DNA from 2 places in the Klebsiella sp. GFKo11 genome. Region 2 is predicted to be linked to the other one. Evidence: predicted binding sites of a transcription regulator. Region 2 holds the regulator's gene; the other holds the start of a gene.

Region 1 (3,421 bases), 850 kb from region 2:
GTCTTCGTTGAGATTGGGTTGGTCTTTGAGCTTTCTCAGGGTACGAGCAATCACTTCCGGATTGCTAGCCGCTTCGCCCTTTGGCGAAATGCTGTGGTATTGCTCAGCGGTATTCGCCAGGTTCAGAAACTGGCTGAAGGCGCGCGCCACTGGCAGCAGCTCGTCGTTGGACAAGTTTTGCAACGTGGTGAGCAGTTCCTGGCGGTTGGCTTCATTGCCTGCGCGAGAAGATTTGGACAACTTACGGATAGTTTCGACACGATCAAGAATGTTTTCTCCCAGCGCATCCTTGATGGTGTCGCCCAGCACCTTACCGAGCATACTGACATTACTACGCAAAGCGGAATATTGTTCGTTCATGTTACCCCAGACACCCCATCTCATTTTATTTTGTTATATCCGGCGCTCGATAATTTGAGCAGTGGATAAGCAACCGTCTTTTATAAAGCCACGTAAAAACCCCCACGTCAATTGTTGCGAAATCGCTTCAGCAAACGAATAAATAGCGGCAATTTGCGAAATTTAACTCAGAGGTCGCTTGATAAGTGTTGCTTATGAAAGTGTGATAATTGTCACTCTCCCGCCCTGATACAAAAGAGCGGAAGAATGCGTATTTTTAATGCCAGCAAAAATGGTGGACCACCTGAGTGATAAGCTCACGAGTCGGCTTAATAAAGCGCGTTTCCAGGTACTCATCCGGCTGGTGGGCCTGGTTGATGGAGCCAGGGCCTAATACCAGCGTCGGGCAAAGGGTCTGAATAAATGGCGCTTCGGTGCAGTAGTTCACGACTTCGGTTTGCGCGCCGAGCAGCTTTTCGACAACCGCAACCAGTTTATGGTCCGGCGGGCATTCATAGCCGGGGATCGGCGGATGCAGTTCGGAAACGGTCAGACGCCCAGGCCAGCGTTCGCTTACCGGTGCCAGCGCTTCTTCAAGGAGTCCGTTAAGATCGTTGAGCGTCATACCCGGCAGCGGGCGAATATCCATATGCAGTTCGCAGCAGGCGCAAATGCGGTTGGAGGCATCGCCGCCGTGAATCGCTCCGAGGTTAAGTGTGGGGTACGGGACGGTAAACGCAGCGTAGTGATAACGCTCTTTTAAGTCGTCGCGTAGCTGCACGATGCGACCAATGGCATCGTGCATCAGCTCAATGGCGTTGACGCCGCGTGCCGGGTCGCTGGAGTGGCCGGATTGCCCCTGGACGCGAACCGCGTTGGACATGTGGCCTTTGTGCGCACGCACCGGCTGCAGTGACGTAGGTTCGCCGATAATGGCGCAATCCGGTCGCAGCTGGGTAGTTTCGGCAAAGTAGCGGGCACCGGCCATGCTGGTTTCTTCATCGGCAGTTGCCAGAATATAGAGCGGTTTTTTCAGCTTAGTCACATCAACATCGCGCAAAGCATCGAGAATAAAAGCGAAGAAGCCTTTCATATCCGCGGTGCCAAGGCCGTAAAGTTTGTTGTCGTGCTCGGTCAGAGTGAAGGGGTCGCGAGTCCAGCGACCATCATCAAACGGGACGGTATCAGTATGCCCGGCTAGCAGCAGGCCGCCAGCACCGTTGCCGGTACTGGCCAGCAGATTGAATTTATTGCGTGTACCCGGCACCGGTTGAACTTCAACGTTAAAGCCAATATCGCGGAACCAGCCTGCCAGTAAATTGATTAAAGACTCATTGCTTTGATCCAGCGCCTCTTCGGTTGCGCTGATGGAAGGTGTGGCGATCAACGCGCGGTAAATCTCGATAAAGGGCGGTAAATTGTTTTTCATTGTTGACACACCTCGGGTCATGATAGTATCAATATTCATGCATTATTTGTGAATAAAAATACATTATCGCTGAGCCTAAGAAAACCTATTTAATGTAGGGATGATGTTCTTACGGCTTAACAGGGTGGGGAAGGCAACGGTCTTCCAGAGCAAATATACGTAAGCAAGAAGGTGAAGAGCCCCAATGTTGAACACGCTGATTGTGGGCGCCAGCGGTTATGCCGGCGCAGAGCTAGTGGCCTATGTAAATCGCCATCCTCATATGACCATAACCGCTTTGACGGTCTCCGCGCAAAGCAATGATGCGGGAAAATTAGTTTCCGATTTGCATCCGCAGCTAAAAGGGATTGTTGACCTGCCGCTGCAGGCAATGTCCGATATTAGCGAGTTTAGCGCTGGGGTCGATATCGTTTTTCTCGCTACCGCCCACGAAGTGAGCCATGACCTCGCGCCGCAGTTTCTCGCGGCGGGTTGCGTGGTGTTCGATCTTTCCGGGGCGTTCCGCGTTAACGATGGCGCTTTCTACGAAAAATATTATGGTTTCACTCACCAGCACCCTGAGCTGCTGGAACAGGCGGTTTACGGCCTGGCCGAGTGGAGTGTCGATAAGCTGAAAGAGGCGAATTTGATTGCGGTGCCGGGTTGCTACCCGACGGCGGCCCAGCTGTCGTTGAAACCGCTGATCGACGCGGACCTGTTGGATCTTAACCAGTGGCCGGTGATCAATGCGACCAGCGGCGTTAGCGGCGCCGGGCGTAAGGCTTCCATCGGCAACAGCTTCTGTGAAGTCAGCCTGCAGCCCTATGGCGTCTTCAACCACCGCCATCACCCTGAAATATCCACTCATCTGGGTGCGAACGTTATTTTTACCCCGCATCTGGGCAACTTTAAGCGTGGGATTCTGGAAACCATCACCTGCCGCCTGAAGCCTGGCGTGAGCAAAGAGCAGGTGGCGGCGGTGTTCCAGCAGGCCTATGCGAACAAACCGCTGGTGCGTTTATATGATAAGGGCATGCCCGCATTGAAAAATGTCGTGGGTCTGCCATTCTGTGATATCGGTTTTGCGGTCCAGGATGAACATATCATCGTCGTGGCGGCGGAAGATAATCTGCTGAAAGGCGCGGCGGCCCAGGCCGTACAGTGTGCAAATATCCGTTTCGGCTTCGCTGAGACGCAGTCTCTTATTTAAGGTGTGATGATGAATCCTTTAATTATCAAACTCGGCGGCGTCCTGCTGGATAGCGAAGAAGCGCTGGAGCGCCTGTTTACCGCGCTGGTGAATTATCGCGAGACGCATCAGCGTCCGCTGATTATTGTCCACGGCGGCGGCTGCGTGGTGGATGAGCTGATGAAGCAGCTTAATCTGCCAGTGAACAAGAAAAACGGTCTGCGAGTGACCCCTGCGGATCAAATCGACATTATTACCGGCGCGCTGGCGGGGACTGCCAATAAAACGTTGCTGGCGTGGGCGAAAAAACACGGCCTGGCTTCCGTTGGACTATTCCTTGGTGATGGCGACAGCGTTAAGGTGACTCAGCTTGACGCCGCACTGGGCCATGTGGGGCTTGCACAGCCGGGCTCTCCGGCCCTGATTAACACGCTGTTGGCTGGAGGTTACCTGCCGGTCGTCAGCTCTATCGGTGTCACCGATGA
Region 2 (3,421 bases):
CTGGAAACGATGGATCAGGTGGCAGAGATTCGCCCGGGTTCGGAAATTCCGGTGGTGATTATGCGTGACGATAAGAAAATCACCCTGCATATCGCCGTACAGGAATATCCAGCGACCAATTAACAGGCTCCCCGAATGGGGAGCATTGTTTTCTATAGACAAAAAAGCCGGAACAGAGGTTCCGGCGTATCTTTTCGTGAAATGTTATTTATTCACAAAATCCTCACCGAGGGCGATATCTTTCTTCAGCGTATCCAGCATCCCTTCCAGAGCCTGTTGCTCGAACGCGCTGAGTTTGCCAATCGACTGGCGCTCTTCTACACCATTTTTACCCAACAGCAGCGGCTGTGAGAAGAAGCGGGCATATTGACCATCGCCTTCAACATAAGCGCATTCGACAACCCCTTTCTCACCTTGCATTGCGCGAACCAAAGAGAGGCCGAATCGTGCTGCTGCCTGGCCCATCGACAGCGTCGCTGAACCACCACCGGCTTTTGCTTCAACAACTTCGGTCCCGGCATTTTGAATGCGCTTAGTCAAATCAGCCACTTCCTGTTCGCTAAAGCTCACGCCAGGAATTTGTGATAATAAAGGAAGAATGGTCACGCCAGAGTGGCCGCCAATAACCGGCACTTCAACGTCTGATGAAGATTTGTCTTTCAGCTCAGCGACAAACGTATTTGAACGGATAATATCCAGCGTCGTGACGCCAAACAGCTTGTTCTTATCGTAAACGCCAGCTTTTTTCAGCACCTCGGCCGCAATCGCCACCGTCGTATTCACCGGGTTGGTAATAATCCCAACGCAGGCTTGCGGGCAGGTTTTGGCGATCTGTTGCACCAGATTTTTCACAATCCCGGCGTTAACGTTAAATAAATCGGAGCGATCCATGCCGGGCTTACGCGCGACACCTGCGGATATCAGCACCACATCAGCACCTTCCAGTGCCGGGGTTGCGTCTTCACCGGAAAAACCTTTGATTTTTACATCGGTAGGGATATGGCTAAGATCAACCGCCACGCCCGGGGTTACCGGAGCAATGTCGTACAACGAGAGTTCTGAACCTGAAGGCAGTTGGGTCTTAAGTAGTAGGGCAAGCGCCTGGCCAATTCCACCAGCGGCGCCGAGGACTGCAACTTTCATCCTAAACTCCTTATTATGGTTAAAATAGTCTTTCGTTACTCCGTCGCCTGGACCTTAATTCACAAGATGAACAATTACAATAATTATGGCTGAAGAATGCGTGGTCGTGCGCAGCGATGCAACAGCTTCGCATTTTCCTCCCTGAGACTGACCATCCAGCAAAGCGTAGTACCGGATCGACTGTTGGTTACAATACACCCAGCGCATTGGGCAGAACAACATCATTTAATAACATTTCATTTACTTTTGTAGCAATTTGCGTGCCGTGACACAGGCATGTTCCTTATTAGGGTTATTTGCTAAAATATGCCCCCTTCATAACATTATTTACGCTTCTCCCCTGCGGATTATTTGCATAAAAATGCATGGTTATGCATAATGATGTTGTTTTTACCACCATAATTGGGTGACTTATGCGAAGTTCGGCGAAACAAGAAGAACTGGTTAAAGCGTTTAAGGCGCTGCTTAAAGAAGAAAAATTCAGCTCTCAAGGTGAAATCGTACAGGCGCTACAAGAGGAGGGCTTCGATAATATCAATCAATCGAAAGTCTCGCGTATGCTCACGAAATTTGGCGCAGTGCGTACGCGTAACGCCAAAATGGAGATGGTGTACTGCCTGCCTGCCGAGCTTGGCGTCCCGACAACCTCCAGCCCGCTGAAAAATCTGGTGCTGGATATCGACTATAACGATTCGGTTGTTGTCATCCATACCAGCCCTGGCGCAGCACAGCTGATTGCCAGACTGCTGGACTCTTTAGGCAAGGCTGAAGGTATTCTTGGCAGCATTGCAGGTGACGATACTATTTTTACCACCCCAGCCAGAGGTTTTAGCGTTAAAGATTTGCATGACGCCATTCTCGTCCTGTTTGAACAAGAACTCTAAGCTTCTTCCCTCTGGTTAACTCCAGAGGGTTCCCTCTCAAAAAATCAGCATTTATTTAACATTTAGTGTGTTTTTCCACTTCTATACATTCCTTTACCTAATGAATCCCCCTGAAGCGCACAAAAGATCAAATCATCATATCCATATGATTTTATTAACTATAAAAGTTAGCCATGACCAAAGACTGACATTTCTAATTCTTATACGTTATAAAGAAGACATTTCTTTGTAATTATTTACAAGAACAACAATTAGCACGGTATTAATATTTTCAGTGATTAGTGTATACTTGATTTTGTGATGAGGGTCACGAAACAAAGACCCCCAATAAAAAGATTCGACGAGGTCAACATCATGAAAATCAAAACCGCTGTAGCCGCATTGAGCATGCTTTCCGTTCTGTCTTTCGGCGCTTTTGCCGCTGATTCTATTAACAGCGAGCAAGCTCAAGGCCGTCAGGCAATCGGCACCATTTCCGTCGGCGCGGTAAGTGCTTCCCCGATGGATATGCACGAAATGCTGAATAAGAAAGCTCAAGAAGAAGGCGCTTCCTCCTATCGCATCATTGAAGCGCGTACTGGTGACCACTGGCATGCAACTGCAGAACTTTATAAATAAGATTTAACAATTGTCGGTCATTAGCTGAAATACAGAATATCCCTCAGCGGCCTGAGTGCATTGAAACCTCCCGCCGCTGCAAACAATATGATTGGAGTAAAGATTATGAAAAGCGCAATTATCATCGCATCCCTGGGCCTGGCTTCCGTACTCTCTTTTGGCGCGAACGCTGCCGTCAATCAAGTTAACGCTGAGCAGGCACAAAATCTGCAATCTATGGGTACCGTTTCCGTTTCTCAAGTAGGTAGCGCCCCAATGGATATGCGTCAGGAGCTGGCGGCTAAAGCCGAGAAAGAAGGCGCCAGCAGCTACCGTATTATTGAAGCTCGTACTGGTGACAGCTGGCATGCTACGGCTGAGCTGTACAAATAAACCCTCGTCGTCTCATCTGACGACTTGCCCCCGCCTGTTGGGGGCTTTTTTTTGTCTCTGTCGTGCGTTAAAACGCGAGTTCCCTTCCAGCCCTTCTTCCGCTTCATCAAATGCTAAAGCATCTACGCAGCTTATCGCCGGGTGGCGTTTAGCTATTGATCAGTACATGCTGGTATTTATGCAGCATCTCCACCAGTCTGCGCACGGGTTCCGTCACCTGCGGTGATGCTTCCCAGTGCTGTAGCTTTTCCTGATAGATATTGAGTTCATCTAACAGTCTGGCGAAATAATATCGACGTTTATCATCGCTACCGGCAGAAATAACACGATCGGCTGTACGCCGTAGCTGCCGATGAAACGCAGACAGGTCGTCATTTATCGGTACAGGTGCATCACGCAGACGT

The links. Region 2 encodes ArgR, which controls arginine synthesis, uptake and breakdown. Its sites were predicted from a motif close to ANTGAATAAAAATACANT; they were not measured.
Region 1: a site for ArgR is predicted at 1,816-1,833, ahead of argC (N-acetyl-gamma-glutamyl-phosphate reductase). Genes of this name have one in related genera too.

The regions. Positions count from the first base shown of each region.
Region 1 is NZ_CM151369.1:6,185,540-6,188,960, reverse strand. It holds gene ppc (phosphoenolpyruvate carboxylase) at 1-360, opposite strand, end outside; gene argE (acetylornithine deacetylase) at 617-1,768, opposite strand; gene argC (N-acetyl-gamma-glutamyl-phosphate reductase) at 1,953-2,957, shown strand; gene argB (acetylglutamate kinase) at 2,964-3,421, shown strand, end outside.
Region 2 is NZ_CM151369.1:618,912-622,332, reverse strand. It holds gene degS (outer membrane-stress sensor serine endopeptidase DegS) at 1-123, shown strand, start outside; gene mdh (malate dehydrogenase) at 205-1,143, opposite strand; gene argR (transcriptional regulator ArgR) at 1,557-2,027, shown strand; gene yhcN (peroxide/acid stress response protein YhcN) at 2,382-2,645, shown strand; gene yhcN-B (DUF1471 family stress response protein YhcN-B) at 2,751-3,017, shown strand; gene aaeB (p-hydroxybenzoic acid efflux pump subunit AaeB) at 3,166-3,421, opposite strand, start outside.